DNA from 3 places in the Rossellomorea sp. NPDC071047 genome. Region 3 is predicted to be linked to each of the others. Evidence: riboswitches for the same ligand, from Rfam matches in the RefSeq annotation. Region 3 holds a riboswitch; each other region holds the start of a gene.
The links. Region 3 has a riboswitch for S-adenosylmethionine ahead of mtnK (S-methyl-5-thioribose kinase). Riboswitches for the same ligand answer to the same signal wherever they lie in the genome.

Region 1 (5,759 bases), on a different contig from region 3:
TATTCTTGAAGCATCACTTCATGATACGTTTCAACGACTTAGAGATGAAGGAATGTGGAGAGGGGATACACCTCTTGAAATATACAGAGAAATTATGGGTGTCCCTCTTTCTGTTGTGTGGAAAACACTTTTACCTCGTCATCCCTTACATATACATGGGAAAGTGAATGATATATTTCATGAAAAACTGATTGATAATATACAGAAAGGAAATGGTGCTCTCTACCCACATACGGAGGAAATATTAGCTTATTTATCAGGGAGGGGCTTTCCGATTTTTGTGGCAAGCAACGGATATCCTCATTATTTAAAGGCGATCATCGAGTCCTTTCATCTGGATCAATGGATTTTGGACTGCTACAGCATTCAGGAAATACATTCAGATGACAAAGGGGAGTTGATTCGAAAAATCAAAGAGGATCATAATCTGACACATGGGGTTGTGATTGGAGATAGATTGTCTGATTTTAAAGGAGCAGAGGCAAATCACTTTCTTTCGATAGGTTGTGCGTTTGATTTTTCTCAGGAAAAGGAATTAAGTGAAGCGGATATTGTGATTGGAGATCTATTGGAGGTTAAAGAGTATTTAGAGGTAATGAAATAAAGGAGGGATCGGGATGGAGGATGAAAAACTAGCAGTCTTCGATGAATATGGTAACAGACTTGGAGTAGCCAGTCGTTCCGAGGTACATAAAAAGGGATATTGGCATGAAACCTTTCATTGCTGGCTTGCGCATTTTGATGAATGTAGTGGAGAGACCAATATTTATTTCCAGCTGAGAAGTGATAAGAAAAAGGATTTCCCCCGCTTGCTTGATATTACGGCCGCTGGACATATCTTGTCACAGGAGAAGATTGAAGACGGTGTGAGAGAAGTTCATGAAGAGCTTGGACTTCATCTTACGATAGATGAACTTCAATCATTAGGAATCGTAAAAGGGGAGTTAATTCAACGGGATATGATTGATCGGGAACTAACTCACGTATTCCTGTATTCCAAGCCGGTTGCATATGACGAATTTCAACTTCAGTCAGAAGAAGTGTCCGGTATTTTCCGTTCGACTCTTCAAGACTTTAAAGCGCTCGTTCAACAAACGAAAGAGGAAATCGCCGTAGAAGGATTTCTTACTAATGAAACAGGGGAAAAGGACTTCATTAAGCAGAGGGTGAGTTACCATCACTTTGTTCCACATAAAAGATCCTACCTTCTTGAAATTATTGAGCGCATATCGGCTCATCTTTAGAAATTAATTCGTACTTCCCATGGTCAATATGGATAATTAAGGCTATTATAGTAATCTAGTACATACATAATGTGATAAGAGAGTAGGAGGACACACTTGAACGGCACAGCACATATGGCAATTGGAGCAGCAACAGGATTTATTGTGGCCAACTCATTTGGATCTGGTCCTGACATAACGGCCGCACTTGTGGCAATAGGCGGGGTATCCGGACTCATGCCTGATATGGATATTGACGGACAGCTTAGTAACAAGGTTACTTTTTCACCAAAAATGATCAGAGCAGTGGCACAAATCATTGGTTTTTTAATGATGGTATACAGCTATCTTGAAGGAATTGGGAAAGAACGATGGCTTGGTATAGGATATGGTGCTGGAATGATGATTCTCTCAAGTTTCATTACCCAGAGAAGAATGCTGATGATTACAGGCATCGGTGTGACAGCATGCGGTTGGCAGTTTAATGAAACATGGTTATGGTTGTTAGGTATCTATATTTTCATAGCCTCATTCGTTTCACATCGAAGTTATACTCATTCTGTACTTGGAATCGTATATTATGGCATGATTGCTCATTATTTAGAGTCATCTTTAATGATAGATGGGGTATTTGAAGCATGTGTAATCGGATATGCCAGTCATCTGATCGCGGATATGAAATTTCTTCCTTTCAATAAGAGAGGGATAAAGCTTTTCCTTCCCCTTTCTACCAAAGAACTCTAAAATGTGTTTACGCCCTCTTGACCATTATTTCCCGATACATTAAAATAATGGAAACACTTTAAATAGTTAAATGCGATGAGGAAGAAGAGTAGACGAACGAAACATTTCAGAGAGCTGATGGCTGGTGAGAATCAGTATGGTGAAATCGTTGAATGGGCTTTTGAGCATCCAGGCTGAAATTAAGTAGGTAATGGCGGAAGGTCTCACCGATAAAAGAGACGATGTATCGAAGGCGACTTCTGTACAGATGAGTGCGTTTACTGAAGTGTAAGCGAATGAAGGTGGCACCACGGGTTTCCCGTCCTTTTTTAGAGGACGAGAAGCCCTTTTTGTGTTGATTTTTATTATTTTAAGCGGGGGGAATTTTTATGGAAAAACAAATTCTGACGGGGATTAAACCAACTGGCTATATTCATTTGGGGAATTATATTGGTGCAATCAAACCGGCATTAAAATTGGCAGAGAACAAATCCTACAACGCAGCATATTTTGTGGCGGATTATCATGGTTTAACGAAGATACATGATAAGCATGAAATGAAAGAACTATCTTATGGAGTGGCAGCAGCTTGGTTAGCATTAGGTTTGAATCCTGATCGAGCGATCTTTTATCGTCAATCCGATGTACCTGAAATCTTTGAATTGAGTTGGATCCTGTCTTGTTTTGCACCGAAAGGATTAATGAACCGCGCTCACGCATATAAATCATTGGTCGAAGAAAATACAGAAACCGGCAAAGATGTTGATGCTGGAGTCAACATGGGATTATTCACTTATCCAATACTAATGGCAGCTGATATCCTCCTTTTTCAAACCGAGGTGGTCCCTGTTGGTAAAGATCAGATACAGCATGTTGAAATTGCACGAGACATAGCTGAAAGCTTTAACAAACAATATGGAGAAATATTTGTCATCCCTGAATATGTCATCCAAGAAGAATCGGCAGTTCTCCCGGGACTGGACGGACGTAAAATGAGTAAAAGTTATAACAACACCATTCCATTATTTGAAGAACCAAAAAAGCTTCAAAAATTAATCAATAAAATCAAAACAGATTCTTCACCCCCTGAAGAGCCCAAGGATCCTGACAGCTCCGTCATTTTTGCATTATATAAAGAATTTGCAACCTCCGATCAAGTTAAAGAAATGAGAGGGAGATTTCAAGAAGGAATAGGCTGGGGAGATGCGAAAAAAGAGCTATTCCAAGTAATGAATTCTTTTATCGAAGAACCAAGGTCGAAATATGAAGAACTGATGGCGAGTCCCCATATGCTGGATGGGATCTTACAAAATGGAGCAAAAAAAGCACGGGAAAAAACAATCCCATTCATGAAAGAGATTAAAAGGAAAATAGGTATTTATCATTGAAATAGAACAGGGTGGTGAAGGGCAAAGATCATTTTGTTTTTCAGATAATTCATAATTCTCATTGACATTTTTTCTTCTTTGTTATAAGTTATGGGAAAGTTATTTTTCACAAAATCATATAGTTTCTTATCAAGAGAGGTAGAGGGACTGGCCCGAAGACACCTCAGCAACCAGCCGCGAGTTTTGGTATGGTGCTAATTCCAGCAAGTTGATGTCAACTTGGACGATAAGAGGGAGAACGAACGCACAAAACCTTCTTATTTTCATTAAGAAGGTTTTTTTGTTTTTTCCCTTTTCGTAATCAGGATAGAAAAGGAGAGAAGAATGTTGAAAAAACACATTGACACAATACTTGTCCAGGCAGGAAATCGGAAAGATCCTGCAACGGGTGCCGTAAGCCTGCCCATTCATTTATCGACTGCCTATGAACATAAAGGGATTGGGCAATCGACAGGCTATGATTACACAAGAACAGGAAATCCAACCCGTGCCACCCTAGAAGATACCCTCACTCAATTGGAGGAAGGACACAGAGGGTTTGCCTTCAGCTCGGGGATGGCAGCGATTCAGGCAATCCTTAGCTTATTTTCAAGCGGGGATGAATTGATTGTTTCGAAAGACTTATACGGAGGGAGCTACCGTTTATTCGCGCAGTATGAAGCACAATATAGTATCAAATTTCATTTCGTCGATACAAGTGATACCGGCTCCATAGAAGAACAAATTTCTAAAAGAACAAAGGCAATCTTCGTTGAAACGCCAACCAATCCATTAATGAATGAAGCAAGTATTTCAGAGGTTGCTGGACTCGCTAAGCATAACGGATTGCTTCTAATTGTCGATAATACCTTCTACACACCTATTCTGCAGAAGCCACTTACTGAAGGAGCGGACATTGTTATTCATAGCGCCACGAAATACTTAGGGGGACATAATGACGTGCTGGCAGGTGTTGTGATTGTAAACACAGAGGAGTTGGGGGAAAGAATATTCACCATTCAAAATTCAATCGGCGCGGTTCTCGCCCCTTTTGATTGTTGGCTCTTATTAAGAGGAATGAAAACCCTTAGTCTCAGAATGGCTCAGCACGAAAAAAACGCAAGAAAATTAGCGGAGTATCTTGATTCGCATGACTGTGTAACAGACGTTTTATATCCGGGAAAAGGCGGCATGCTTTCCTTTCGTATCGCAAGGGAAGAATGGGTTGCTCCCTTTCTCCAACACTTAAAAATTATTACGTTTGCTGAAAGTTTAGGAGGGGTCGAAAGCTTTATCACCTATCCGGCTACTCAAACACATGCAGACATTCCAGAAGAAGAACGAAATAGGTTGGGTATCTGCAACAGACTCCTGCGGTTCTCTGTAGGCATTGAATTTATTGCTGACCTTATTGAAGACCTGGAGAATGTTTTTCAACAATTGGAGAAAGAGGTGCTTACGTATGAGTAAAAAACCGTTTTCACTTCAGACGTCACTCATTCATTCTCATGGATTTGATAAAGAAACAGGAGCGGTCTCTACACCGCTTCATCATGCTACAACCTTTCATCAACAGGATTTTGATCAATATGGAACGTATGACTACAGCCGTTCAGGAAATCCGACAAGAGAAACCGTTGAAGAAACGATCGCGGAATTGGAAGGAGGAGTAAGAGGTTTTGCCTTTTCATCTGGAATGGCGGCAATCTCAACAAGCTTCTTATTATTGTCGAGTGGAGATCATGTTCTCGTATCAGAAGAAGTGTACGGTGGGACATACAGAATGATTACAGAGGTCCTCACTAAGTTTGGAATTGAATATTCATTTGTGAACATGAAGGATCTACATGAAGTAGCTTGTTCAATCAAGCACAATACGAAAGTGATTTATATGGAGACACCATCCAATCCGCTTCTGAATATCACCGATATTGAAGGAGTCGTTAAGCTTGCCAAGGCGAATGGATGTTTAACGTTTCTTGATAATACATTCATGACTCCCTTGCTGCAAAGACCGATCAGTCTAGGAGTGGATGTTGTTCTACACAGTGCCACGAAGTTTCTTGCCGGACATAGCGATGTATTGGCAGGGCTTGCGGTAACGGGAAATGAAGAGATTGCCGGGAAACTTGCTTTCTTGCAGAATTCGTTCGGAGCTGTACTCGGTGTTCAGGATTGCTGGCTGCTCTTAAGAGGACTGAAAACACTGCATGTACGTTTGAAGGAATCATCAGAATCGGCATATAAGATTGCGGCATTCTTAGAACATAGAAAGGAAGTAGAAGAAGTGTATTACCCGGGATTAAGCTATCATCCCGGTCGTGAAATTCAAGTTCGACAAGCAGAGGGTCCTGGAGCGGTTCTTTCCTTCCGGTTAAAAGGGGCAGAGGAAGTAAAGCAACTCATTCAAAATGTAAACATTCCTGTATTTGCCGTAAGTTTAGGA
Region 2 (5,759 bases), on a different contig from region 3:
CGTGTGGCAGGTCAGGGATGGATCCTCTGTTCAGTGTGTTGACGGTTTGGATGTCACCTGAGTTGTTGTAAATGCTCGTCATTAGGCTGCAGGCAGCATCACTGTAGTAAGCACCTCCTCGATTTTCCAGTTCTTTTGGTTTTTCGTTTAATTCTTCTTTCATATATTGTATGAAAAGTTCTTTTTCAACTTTTCGAACAACCTCTGCCCGTGTTCCGTTTTCTCTATAAGCTTGAAGGTCCTTTTCCAACACAGAGTCCCGTTGGAAATAGTATTGATGATAAGGATTGGGAAGCATCCCGAGGGCTTGTAAAAATTCCTTCGACCATCCGAGGGAGACGATGTTGGCCGGTGAGTAATCCATTTCTTGATAGATCAGTTTTTGCAGAACCTGATCGGTGACATCCTGACCATTGACCCAAACCCTTTTTCCAAACACAAAATGATTCATTCCTACAAATTCGATTTGTACTTCATCTGCAGAGCAATTCATCATCTCGGCCACACTGTTCTTCATGTTGAAAGGGATATTGCACACCCCGATGACTTTTTTATGTGTGCTGTATTTCAGCAGTGCTTCTGTAACAATTCCTGCGGGGTTGGTAAAATTAATAAGCCATGCATGTGGACAAATCTGTTGGATGTCATGACAAATTTCCATTAAGACCGGAATGGTACGCAATGCCTTGAATATACCGCCTGCTCCATTGGTTTCTTGACCGATGACGCCAAGACTCAACGGGATACGTTCATCTTTTTCCCTGGCTGAGAGGCCGCCGACCCTGATTTGTGTTGTCACAAAGTCAGCGCCAATCAAGGCATCCCGCCGGTCAAGAGACCATTCCAATTCAATAGGTACACCTGCTTTTTGGATCATTCGACGAGCAAACTGCCCGATGATTTCAAGCTTCCCTTTCCCTGATTCGATATCTACAAGCGTTATATTCGTGACAGGAAAAGATTTGTATCGGTGGATGAACCCCTCGATAATTTCTGGTGTATAGCTTGATCCGCCTCCGATTATGACCACCTTTAATGACATTCTGCCGATCTCCCTTCATTTTGAAAGCGATTTCTATTTTTTATAATGTATCATACAAATTTTCACTCGTCTATATATTGTAGTAACAAATATAAAATATATGACTGAAATTTATTTAGTTGTAATAACAAATTATTTTTATGATAAAATGAATAGGAATAGAGAATTGAACGTGGATGTGTTATAACAAATATAGGAAGAAAGTGGAAGGGAGAAACAGAATGAAAGAGACACAAGAAGCAAAGGCCCTGCATTCGCATGTAAAAGAAGAAATCATCCACATGATTAAAAATAAAGAATATGCGCCGAATACAAAACTGCCGACAGAGGCGGAGTTTTGCGAAAAGTTCAATGTCAGTCGTACGACGATCCGGACTGCGCTCCAGCAGCTGACACTTGAAGGTTACGTGTATCGCGAGCAAGGAAGAGGAACCTTCGTCGCAGAACAGAAAGTCAGTCAAATCCTGTCTTCGACGATCGACAACTATACAGAGCAACTGAGATTACAAGGTAAGAAACCTAAGATCAAGGTACTAAGCATGAATGTCATCCCGGCAGAATCAACAGTGGAAAAAGCGTTGGAATTGAAGAATGGAGATCCCGTCAATCGTTTAGAGAGAATCCGGTATTCAGACGGGCTGCCCCTGCAATATGAGGTGGCCTATCTGCCCTGGTACAAGACGCCCGGGCTTGATAAAGAAGAATGTGAAAGATCTCTTTACAAACTCCTGGAAACACAGTTTGAGATAAAAATTAAAAAAACCGTCGAAACGATCGAGTTATTTTTAGCAGATGAACGAGTGGCAGAGAAGCTTGAGGTACCAGAGGGGACACCTTGCTTTATAATAGAAACAACTGCTTTTGAAGAGGATGGATCGGTGATCGAATTTTCCAAAGCGATCTTCAGAGGAGATAAAGCGAGCTTTCTTGTAGAAAGAACCTATTAGCGAAAAGGGGATGGGGGATTATGAGGAATGTGATCGTCAATGCAGATGACTTTGGTTTATGCCGGGGAGTGAACTACGGCATTATTGATAGTCATCGATTTGGAATTGTCAACTCAACAACGATGCTGGTCAATATGCCGGGAACTCTGCATGCGGTGGAATTGGCGAAGATTTATCCGGAATTACAGGTTGGGATTCATTTAACGCTGACATGCGGGAGACCAGTTTCTGGCGGAGTACAGTCTCTTGTTAATGAGAGAGGGCTTTTCCGTTACACCAGCGGGATTTTTGAAGAAAAAGAAATCAATGTGGATGAGGTTGAAATGGAATGGGAGGCTCAGATGGATAAATTCCTATCATTCGGTCTGCCCCTTTCTCATATAGATAGTCATCACCATGTTCATAGCTTTCGGCCTTTGATCCGGGTTGTGAAGAGATTGTCGGAGCGTTTTGGGGTTCCGGTCCGGAATGTGCCCTGTGATGGGTTTGACGCAATGAATGTGTTAACCGATCGTTTCTCGATGGACTTTTATGGGGACGGAGTGACGGTTGAAGGATTGAAGAGGATATTGGACAGCAGAGATGAAGGGGAGACGCTTGAGATTATGTGTCATCCGGCTTATGTTGATACATACTTGAAAGGGAATTCATCTTATTGTGAGCAGAGGTTGAGGGAGTTGGATGTGTTGACGGGGATTAAGGAGTGGACTTTCTAGTTTTCGTTTGGCTGTTTGAGAGATTAGAATATTTGGTTGTGAGTTGTTATGACAAATGATCGGGGTGCTGCTTTGGAAGGTAGTGCCTTTTTGTATTGGTTTTGGAGATTCGAGGTGAAAAGAATTGGTTTTTATTACTATTAGTGTGGTTTTTAAGTCTTTGAGATGGTGTTAAGGAATGAATTTATCTGAAATCGGTGTGAAATACATGGATTGATAGGATAAGAGAAGTTTTATTATCGACTTTTGTCCTTTTATTATCAACTTTAGAGATATATTATCGACTTTAAGAATATATTATCAACTGTAAAAAAATGGATAACCAACACCCGGAATCAAACCCAAGTCCACCAAACAAAAAAACCTTCCCTAGTACACCAACGAAGATAACGCTTACATAAAAATAACTGAAAAATTTCCTATTGACTTCCATTCACATACCCAGTATTATCCTCTATAAGATAAAAATTTAGAAAATTACATACTTTCAATTATCCAGAGTGACCGAGGGATCAGGCCCTATGACGTCCGGCAACCTCCAGTATTGGAACGGTGCTAATTCCTGCAGAATGATTTCATTCTGAGAGATAAGTCGAGATAAACAGGCGATGCTTCTTTCAGTTGAAAGAGGCATTTTTTATTGGACAAAAAAGGGGTGTGCGCATTGATCGAGATTCGAAATCTAGTTAAAACCTACAGTACAAAAAAGCAAACGGTGGTCGGTGTCGATAACGTATCCGTAAAGATCGAAAAGGGTGAGATCTTTGGAATCGTCGGATACAGTGGAGCGGGGAAGAGTTCACTTATTCGCTGCTTGAATCTATTGGAAACCCCTACATCAGGAGAAATCATCATTGACGGACAGGATTTTACAAAGCTCACGTCCAAACAACTAAGACTCGCCCGTCAAAAAACGAGCATGATCTTTCAACATTTTCACCTGATCAAATCCAAAACGGTGTTTGACAACCTGGCTTTTGCTTTGAAAGCGGCGAGTGTGCCGAAAGCGAAAATCAAACCCAGGGTCGTCGAGCTCCTGGAGATGGTCGGTCTTTCAGATAAAGCTGAAGCGTATCCGGCCCAGCTCAGCGGAGGACAAAAGCAAAGAGTCGGTATTGCAAGGGCCCTTGCGAATAACCCATCGGTTTTACTTTGCGACGAAGCCACATCGGCACTCGATCCGAATACGACGAAATCCATTTTGAAGCTTTTGAAGAAAATCAACAAAGAATTGGGTTTGACGATCGTTCTTATCACCCACGAGATGGAAGTGGTGAAGGAAATCTGTGACAGGATGGCCGTGATGCAGGACGGGAAAATCGTGGAGGAAGGTCCGGTATACGACTTGTTTGCCGAACCGAAGCAGCCTTTAACGAAGCAATTCATTGAAACGATCCTTCAATTTGAACTCCCGCAGCACCTTGTGGAATCAAGAAAAGGAAAACTGATCAAAATCCAATTCAAAGGATCGATTGCAGAAGAAAGCGTCGTATCGGAAGTGTTCCAGAAATACAAAGTAAGAGGCAATATCCTGCATGGCAAGATTGAATATATTCAGGAAGTGCCACTGGGGATTTTCATCATGGAACTGATCGGTTCCCATGAAGAAATTGAAGCGGCGATCCGGTTCATCACGCTGAAGACGCAGAGCTTGGAGGTGCTTGAGGATGCTGCCTGATTCATTGACTGCGATTTTACCAGAATTGAATAAAGCCTTTTTTGAAACGGTATATATGGTGGGGATTTCACTGGGAGTCGCGATTTTAGTGGGATTACCGCTGGGGATCCTTCTTTTCGTAACAGACAAAGGCTTGTTTTTACAAAATAGTTTGATCAAAAAGGTCGTTGGATTTGTCGTCAATATGGTGCGGTCGGTTCCGTTCATCATTCTATTAGTCGCACTCTTACCATTAACCAAACTATTGACCGGTACCACGATTGGACCGACGGCAGCATCCGTATCACTCTCTGTTGCGGGAATTCCGTTTTTTGCGAGAATGGTAGAAACGTCATTGCGCGAAATTGATAAAGGTGTCATTGAAGCATCGGTTTCGGTAGGAGCAAGCCCTTGGATGATCATCAAGGACGTGCTGTTACCGGAAGCTCGTCCGGCGGTGATTCAAGCGATCACGATTACAACGATCAGTTTAGTCGCCTATTCAGCCATGGCCGGCATCGTCGGTGGAGGCGGAGTCGGGGACCTGGCAATTCGCTTCGGTTACTACCGATATGACAATACCGTGATGATCACGACCGTTGTCATTTTAATTTGTTTAGTTCAGCTCATCCAATATACGGGTGATGTGTTTGCACGGTTAGTCGATAAACGATAACTACTTTAGGGGGGACAATAAGTGAAAAAATTGATTTTATTCGTAGCATTAGCGGTAACAATGAGCATTCTTGCAGCTTGCGGAGGGGACGAAGCAAGCTCGGAAGACAAAAAAGAAGTGACCATTGGAGCGACATCCGGACCTTACAGTGATATGGTGACAAAAGCGATCAAGCCCGGTCTTGAAGAAAAAGGATACACGGTTGAAGTGAAGGAGTTCAGTGATTACATCCAGCCGAACAACGCACTGGCCCAGGGAGATCTGGATGCAAACCTTTTCCAGCATAAAATCTACATGGAAACCTTCGCGAAACAGCATAACATGGACTTATCCGAAGTCATTGTCGTACCAACGGCTCCAATGGGAATCTACTCGGAGAAGTTTGATTCGATTGAAAACATCAAAGAAGGCAGCGCCATTGCCATTCCAAACGATCCAACGAACGCAGCACGGGCATTTCAGATTTTAGAAGACGCGAAACTGATCACGTTAAAGCCGGATACAGATCCATTGACTGTGTCAGAAAAAGACATTGCTGAAAACGTGAAAAACCTGCAGTTCAAACCGATCGAAGCGGCTCAGCTTCCAAGAGCCGTTGACAGTGTGGATCTATCTGCGGTTCCAGGGAACTACGCACTAGCTGCCGACATGGACTTACTTGATGCACTTCAGCTGGAGGACATGCCTGATCAGTATCGAAACCGAGTGGTTGTAAATACGA
Region 3 (5,759 bases):
TGAGTAAGATCATTGATATCGAGAAAGATCACTTAATCGGTAAAGATGTACGTGAAATATTGAATATAGACCCCGGTGAAGAATCATATGATGAATACTTACAACAGCTGAAAGAAGACGGGCAGGCGACGTTTTTACAAACATTGACTTCTCATAGGGATAAAATTCAATACATTGAGCTTTCATCCAAATACAATTTACTCTCTAATTTAAATTTAACGATCATTCGTGACATTACAGAACAAATTGAAATGCAGGAGCAGTTGAGAAAGTCAGATACATTGAGTGTCGTTGGGGAGCTTGCTGCAGGGATTGCCCATGAAATCAGAAATCCAATGACCGCCCTTAAAGGCTTTATTCAATTGTTGGAAAATAGTGTGGGTCAAGATCATGAGATGTATTTCAATGTGATTACTTCTGAGTTTCAGCGGATTGAATCCATCATCACTGAGTTCCTGGTTTTAGCAAAGCCACAGGCGATTCAATATCAAGAAACGAATTTAATCAGGATCATGAAAGATACCGTTGAACTACTTAGTGCTCAGGCAGTCATGCATAATGTTCAGTACGAGGAGAGTTACCAAGCGGAGCTTCCAACCATCATCGCAGAGCCCAATCAGTTAAAGCAGGTATTCATTAATGTCATCAAGAATGCGATTGAAGTCATGACGGACGGTGGGTTCATTTCCATCCGGATTCAAGAGACGGATGATGAAATGATTCATATTCGCATAAAGGACCAGGGTGGCGGGATATCAAAGGATAAGATTAAAAAGCTGGGTGAACCTTTTTACACAACGAAGGAACGGGGAACTGGACTTGGTCTGATGGTAAGCTTTAAAATTATTAAAGAGCATAAAGGAAGCGTTCAGGTTGAGAGTATCGTCGGAGAAGGGACCATCTTCCACATTTATCTCCCTAAATCGTAAAGGAGTCCTGTATAATGTCATATGATTCTATTGTAATGGAGAGTCCGATTGGAATGTTAGAACTCCAGGCGGATCAGAGCCATCTACTTTTGGTGCAATTTTTAGAAAATGATTCACGAGGGGATTTTTACACCGAGAATCCAATATTACTAAGAGCACAAGAACAGATCACAGAATTCTTTAAGGGGGAGAGAAGGGAATTTGATATCCCCCTAAAGATAAAGGGAACGTCTTTTCAGAAGGACGTATGGAACACCCTGCAACAGATTCCATTTGGTGAAACCAGGTCATATCAGGATGTTGCCGAAGCGATTCAAAGACCTAAAGCTGTCAGGGCAGTTGGGCAAGCGAATAAAGCAAACCGATTTCCCATCATCATTCCATGTCACCGTGTCATTGGAAAGAATAATACACTTACAGGCTATGCCGGTAAGCAGGTGGATAAGAAAGAAACCTTATTGTTGTTAGAAAAATAGAATAAAAAAACAGGCATTCTCCTAGGGAGGATGCCTGTTTTTTTTATTTAGTGATTGAATCTTTTATCTATTTAGATTATCATCTAATTAGATAGTAATCTAATTAGAGAGGGGGAGACATATTGCAATTAAGTAAACAGGTGGCTTTCCATAAAACGATGGGGGATCCGACGCGGATCAAGATTGTCTATTTGCTGGCATCAGAAAGCTTGCACGTAGGAGCCATTGCGGGGAAACTGGGACTCACCGCCCCTACGATATCCCATCACCTAACGAAACTCAAAGAGTGCAATCTTGTTTATTCGCGAAGGGAGAAGAACACGGTTTACTACTATTTGAATAAAAAAGTCCTGAGTCATCATGGAAATGTCCTTCATCAGTTTGCTCAGGGAGAGGAAGGGGAAAGTGTGATGTCAGAAAAGTTATTGAAAGAAAAACAAAAGGTGATGAATAATTTCCTGGAGAAGAATGGACGTATCAAAACGATTCCTTCTCAACAAAAGAAGAAATTATTTATATTGGAACATATGGTGGAAGGGTTGAAGGTGGGAGAAAAATATATGGAAAAAGATTTGAATGAATATATTCAGCAGTTCCATGAAGACTTTGCGACCTTAAGAAGAGAATTTATCATTCATCAGTTCATGTATCGGGAAAATGGCATTTATGAAGTGAATCCGAGGGAAATGTGGGCTTCTACAAAGTTAATGGGAGAATAAGATGAATGCCAAAAGAAGAGCAGTAGGAAGCTCTTCTTTTGGTTATGGTTTAACTCCTATGGTTTGTTGAATACTATCTTGGAAGGGAGGGTACAGGACCCCTTTTTCTGTGATGATGCCGGTAATCAGTTCATGAGAAGTAACATCGAATGCAGGGTTATAAACAGGAACATTTTCTGGCGCAATCAGTGTCCCGCTGACCGTTGTAATCTCTTCCCGGTTTCGCTCTTCAATGGGAATATCGTTTCCATTGGAGCTGGATAAATCGAAAGTGGAAGAAGGAGCAGCGACATAAAAGGGTATATTGAAATGTTTACACAAAATGGCAAGCATGGACGATCCGATTTTATTTGCGGTATCCCCGTTGGCAGAAATTCGGTCAGCCCCGACAATCACGGCTTCTACTCCTTTTTCTTTCATGGTATGGGCAGCCATGCTATCCGTGATGAGGGTGACATCTACTCCTGATTGCTGTAACTCCCAAGATGTCAGGCGGGCTCCTTGCAGAACGGGCCGTGTCTCACATGCATAAACCTGAAACGCTTTTCCTCTTTCTCTTCCTAAATGAAAAGAGGCCAATGCAGTACCGTATTTACTCGTTGCAATGGAACCGGCATTACAGATGGTCATCACGATCTGTTTATCCTTTAATACACTTAAACCATTTTCACCTATTAGGCGGCACACTGCCTCGTCTTCTGCATGAAGGTGGATGGCAGCATGGAGTAAATTAGTTTTCGCTTCATTAACAGAAGAAGCATTCTCTAATACCTTTTCTAACCGGTTCAAAGCCCAAACCAGGTTGACTGCTGTGGGGCGTGAATCGGCAAGGTATTTTTTGTCACGTTGAAACAGATCGATGAATTCCTCTAGCGTTTTCACTTCATACTGACATGCAGACCGGGCTAAACCGTAAGCAGCTGTGATGCCAATGGCAGGTGCACCTCTCACTTTTAGTGTGATAATCGCATCATAAAACTCTTCAATGGTCGTCAGTTTAATATATTCCACTATGTTAGGCAGTTTTTGTTGATTAAGGATCAGTAAATAATCTTCATGCCACTCTAGTGAAGTTGGAATGGTCAATGCTTGTGTCATGATAATCTCCTTTTGATTATTCAGAATGGGACTTCAATAGGGACAAAAGCTCTTCGATCGAATAGATCTGCTTTCGTGTTATGATCAGTTCCTTACCGAGTGTCAAGCAGGTCCGTTTAGCCTGTAATCTTCGTTCTTTATCCGGGATGCCATCCAGATCTTCTACATGAGCGAGGCCGATCGTTCTTCTGATGCATTCACATCCTGCAAAACCGATGCTGTCTTGAAAGCTCTTCTCCAATACATATTCAAGGTAGCCATTCACTTTCGTGTAGGCGTCCCCGCTTTCCTTCCAATGCTTAGAAAACGCGGAGGAGAATACTTTCCAGGTATTCTCAATGTGATAAAAAATCGTTTCCTTCTCATCAGGTTTAGAAACTGCCTGGAAAATAAGGTTGGCAATGAACTGTCCAATATCAAAGCCAATCGGTCCATAAAAGGCAAATTCGGGATCAATCACTTTCGTTTGATTCTTATCTACAAAGATGCTTCCTGTATGAAGATCTCCATGAAGAAGTGCTTCTCCTTCAGTAAGAAAGCTCTTTTTCAATTTGGCCACTTCAAGCTTCAAGGTGAAATCATCCCATAAATGTTGAACGTCCCGGGAAAGCTCTTCTTCAAATTCATTGGTTTCACTGTTGAAAAAGGGATCTGTAAATACTAGGTCCTCAGTGATTTTGCACAACTCAGGATTTGAAAATTCTTTCACATACTCCTTTTTCTTGAAAGGATGAAGGGCATAATCAGAGGTGAAATATAAGGTGTTTGCTAAAAATGTTCCAATGTCATGGGAGAGCCGGGGATACTTTTCCCCTTTGATAAGGCCAGCCCGGGCAATGGTCATTGTGCTCAAATCTTCCATGACAGTAATAGCTAGTATCGGATCAGAGTAGTACACTTCAGGAACCAGATCCCCTACAAATGAACGCTGAAGCTTAAGGGCACTCGCTTCTATTCTTGCCCGTTCGATTGTTAACGGCCAGCTTTCGCCTACAACCTTCGCAAATGGCAGGGCTTGTTTGATGATGATTCCTTTACCTGTTTCCCGTTCTAATACACGAAAGACCAGATTTAAATTCCCGTCTCCAATTTCTTCACACGTTAAGAGAGTGCCGTCCTCAAATATTCGTAAGCGAATCGCCAGTGCGATTGCCGCCTGTTCAGTTAGTGGTTGATATGCATTTAGTTTCGTAATGGCCATCATCGTTCCTCCTTATAGTACAGACTTATGAAAGACTGTGTTATGGAGGCTTTTCCGTGGTATAAGAAAAGCCTCTTTCATGTTCGAAAGAGGCTTGAAGAAGGTATCTTCATCGCCTCTTATCTCTCAGAAAGACTATCTTTCTGTTGGAATTAGCACCGTGCCTTGCTGGATCATTCAATCCGGCGCATGCTGCGCCCCGTTTTACAACGGTATTATGGTCGGTTGCTGGGCTTCATAGGGCCAAATCCCTCAGCCAGCTCTTGATAAGAGTTGCGTTAACTATTTAATTAAACTTTCAGAATGTTTCATTTGATTTGAATAGTACCATCGAAGTAATTTCCATGTCAACGTTTTTTTGAAAAAGTGCCTATCTAATAAAAATCCGGTCTTCTATCCTGGAATATCGGAATTTTCTTTCGGACTTTTTCTACTTCCTGTAAATTGATTTCAGCTGTAACCAATTCTTCCGTTTGCGATCCTTTTGAAAGAATATCTCCCCATGGATCAATGATAAGGGAACAACCGCCAAATTCATTGTTCGGGTCGCTTCCCACCCGGTTGCAGGCGATCACGAAGCATTGATTTTCAATCGCTCTTGCCCTTAAGAGGGTCTGCCAGTGATCAATTCGTGCTGCCGGCCACTCTGCTACGACATAAACAACCTTGGCACCCATTAGAACTTGTTTTCTGAACCATTCCGGGAAACGGATGTCGTAACAAATCAATCCCCCCATTTTTGTGTCTTGAAGCGTGAAGATGCCATCCTCATGACCAGGAAGTAAATAATGATGTTCATCCATCAGCTTAAACAAGTGAAGCTTCGAATACTTTTTCACCAACTCGCCTTTTGAATTCGTAACTAGAAGGGTATTGGACACCCCATCCTGCGTTTTCTCTGCAACAGAACCACCTACAATGTGAATGGAATATTTATTTGACAAGGCAGACAGGAAGGAGGTTGAATCCTTTGCTCCGTCATCAGCGATTTCATCCATTCTTGTAAGGTCATATCCAGTCGTCCAAAGCTCAGGGAGCACAACTGTATCACAGCCTTCTTCACTAGCTTTTTTAACCCATCGTTCTACTTTTTTCTTGTTTTCTTCGGGATGTCCGAACACAATATCGATTTGTGCAAGACCTAACTTTTGAATCATTTCTTTCACCTCATTAATGACTTTTTGGAATTTATTCCTTTACATTCTTTATTTCCCGTTATATCATTTGTGACTAGAATTTGAAAGTAATTAATTTTCAAAAAAATGTAGTGGGTGAGTGTATGAAAACCTTTGGAAAGGCAAAACGATTAGATTTATTACCTGAACAATTTTTCGCA

Region 1: linked by a shared signal. The riboswitch ahead of ACQKFO_RS05845 (methionine biosynthesis PLP-dependent protein) and the one ahead of mtnK (S-methyl-5-thioribose kinase) in region 3 are both predicted to bind S-adenosylmethionine.
Region 2: linked by a shared signal. The riboswitch ahead of ACQKFO_RS14000 (methionine ABC transporter ATP-binding protein) and the one ahead of mtnK (S-methyl-5-thioribose kinase) in region 3 are both predicted to bind S-adenosylmethionine.

The regions. Positions count from the first base shown of each region.
Region 1 is NZ_JBNNJT010000001.1:1,114,807-1,120,565, reverse strand. It holds gene ACQKFO_RS05865 (HAD hydrolase-like protein) at 1-604, shown strand, start outside; gene ACQKFO_RS05860 (NUDIX hydrolase) at 618-1,244, shown strand; gene ACQKFO_RS05855 (metal-dependent hydrolase) at 1,341-1,967, shown strand; T-box leader at 2,034-2,276, shown strand; gene ACQKFO_RS05850 (tryptophan--tRNA ligase) at 2,336-3,334, shown strand; SAM riboswitch class I at 3,458-3,567, shown strand; gene ACQKFO_RS05845 (methionine biosynthesis PLP-dependent protein) at 3,659-4,783, shown strand; gene metC (cystathionine beta-lyase) at 4,776-5,759, shown strand, end outside.
Region 2 is NZ_JBNNJT010000003.1:419,594-425,352, reverse strand. It holds gene ACQKFO_RS14015 (6-phospho-beta-glucosidase) at 1-1,042, opposite strand, end outside; gene ACQKFO_RS14010 (GntR family transcriptional regulator) at 1,264-1,989, shown strand; gene chbG (chitin disaccharide deacetylase) at 2,010-2,705, shown strand; SAM riboswitch class I at 3,194-3,299, shown strand; gene ACQKFO_RS14000 (methionine ABC transporter ATP-binding protein) at 3,370-4,383, shown strand; gene ACQKFO_RS13995 (methionine ABC transporter permease) at 4,373-5,038, shown strand; gene ACQKFO_RS13990 (MetQ/NlpA family ABC transporter substrate-binding protein) at 5,060-5,759, shown strand, end outside.
Region 3 is NZ_JBNNJT010000005.1:356,330-362,088, forward strand. It holds gene ACQKFO_RS18375 (PAS domain S-box protein) at 1-929, shown strand, start outside; gene ACQKFO_RS18380 (methylated-DNA--[protein]-cysteine S-methyltransferase) at 944-1,405, shown strand; gene ACQKFO_RS18385 (metalloregulator ArsR/SmtB family transcription factor) at 1,528-2,124, shown strand; gene mtnA (S-methyl-5-thioribose-1-phosphate isomerase) at 2,167-3,222, opposite strand; gene mtnK (S-methyl-5-thioribose kinase) at 3,239-4,423, opposite strand; SAM riboswitch class I at 4,540-4,696, opposite strand; gene ACQKFO_RS18400 (carbon-nitrogen family hydrolase) at 4,798-5,580, opposite strand; gene ACQKFO_RS18405 (pyridoxal phosphate-dependent aminotransferase) at 5,703-5,759, shown strand, end outside.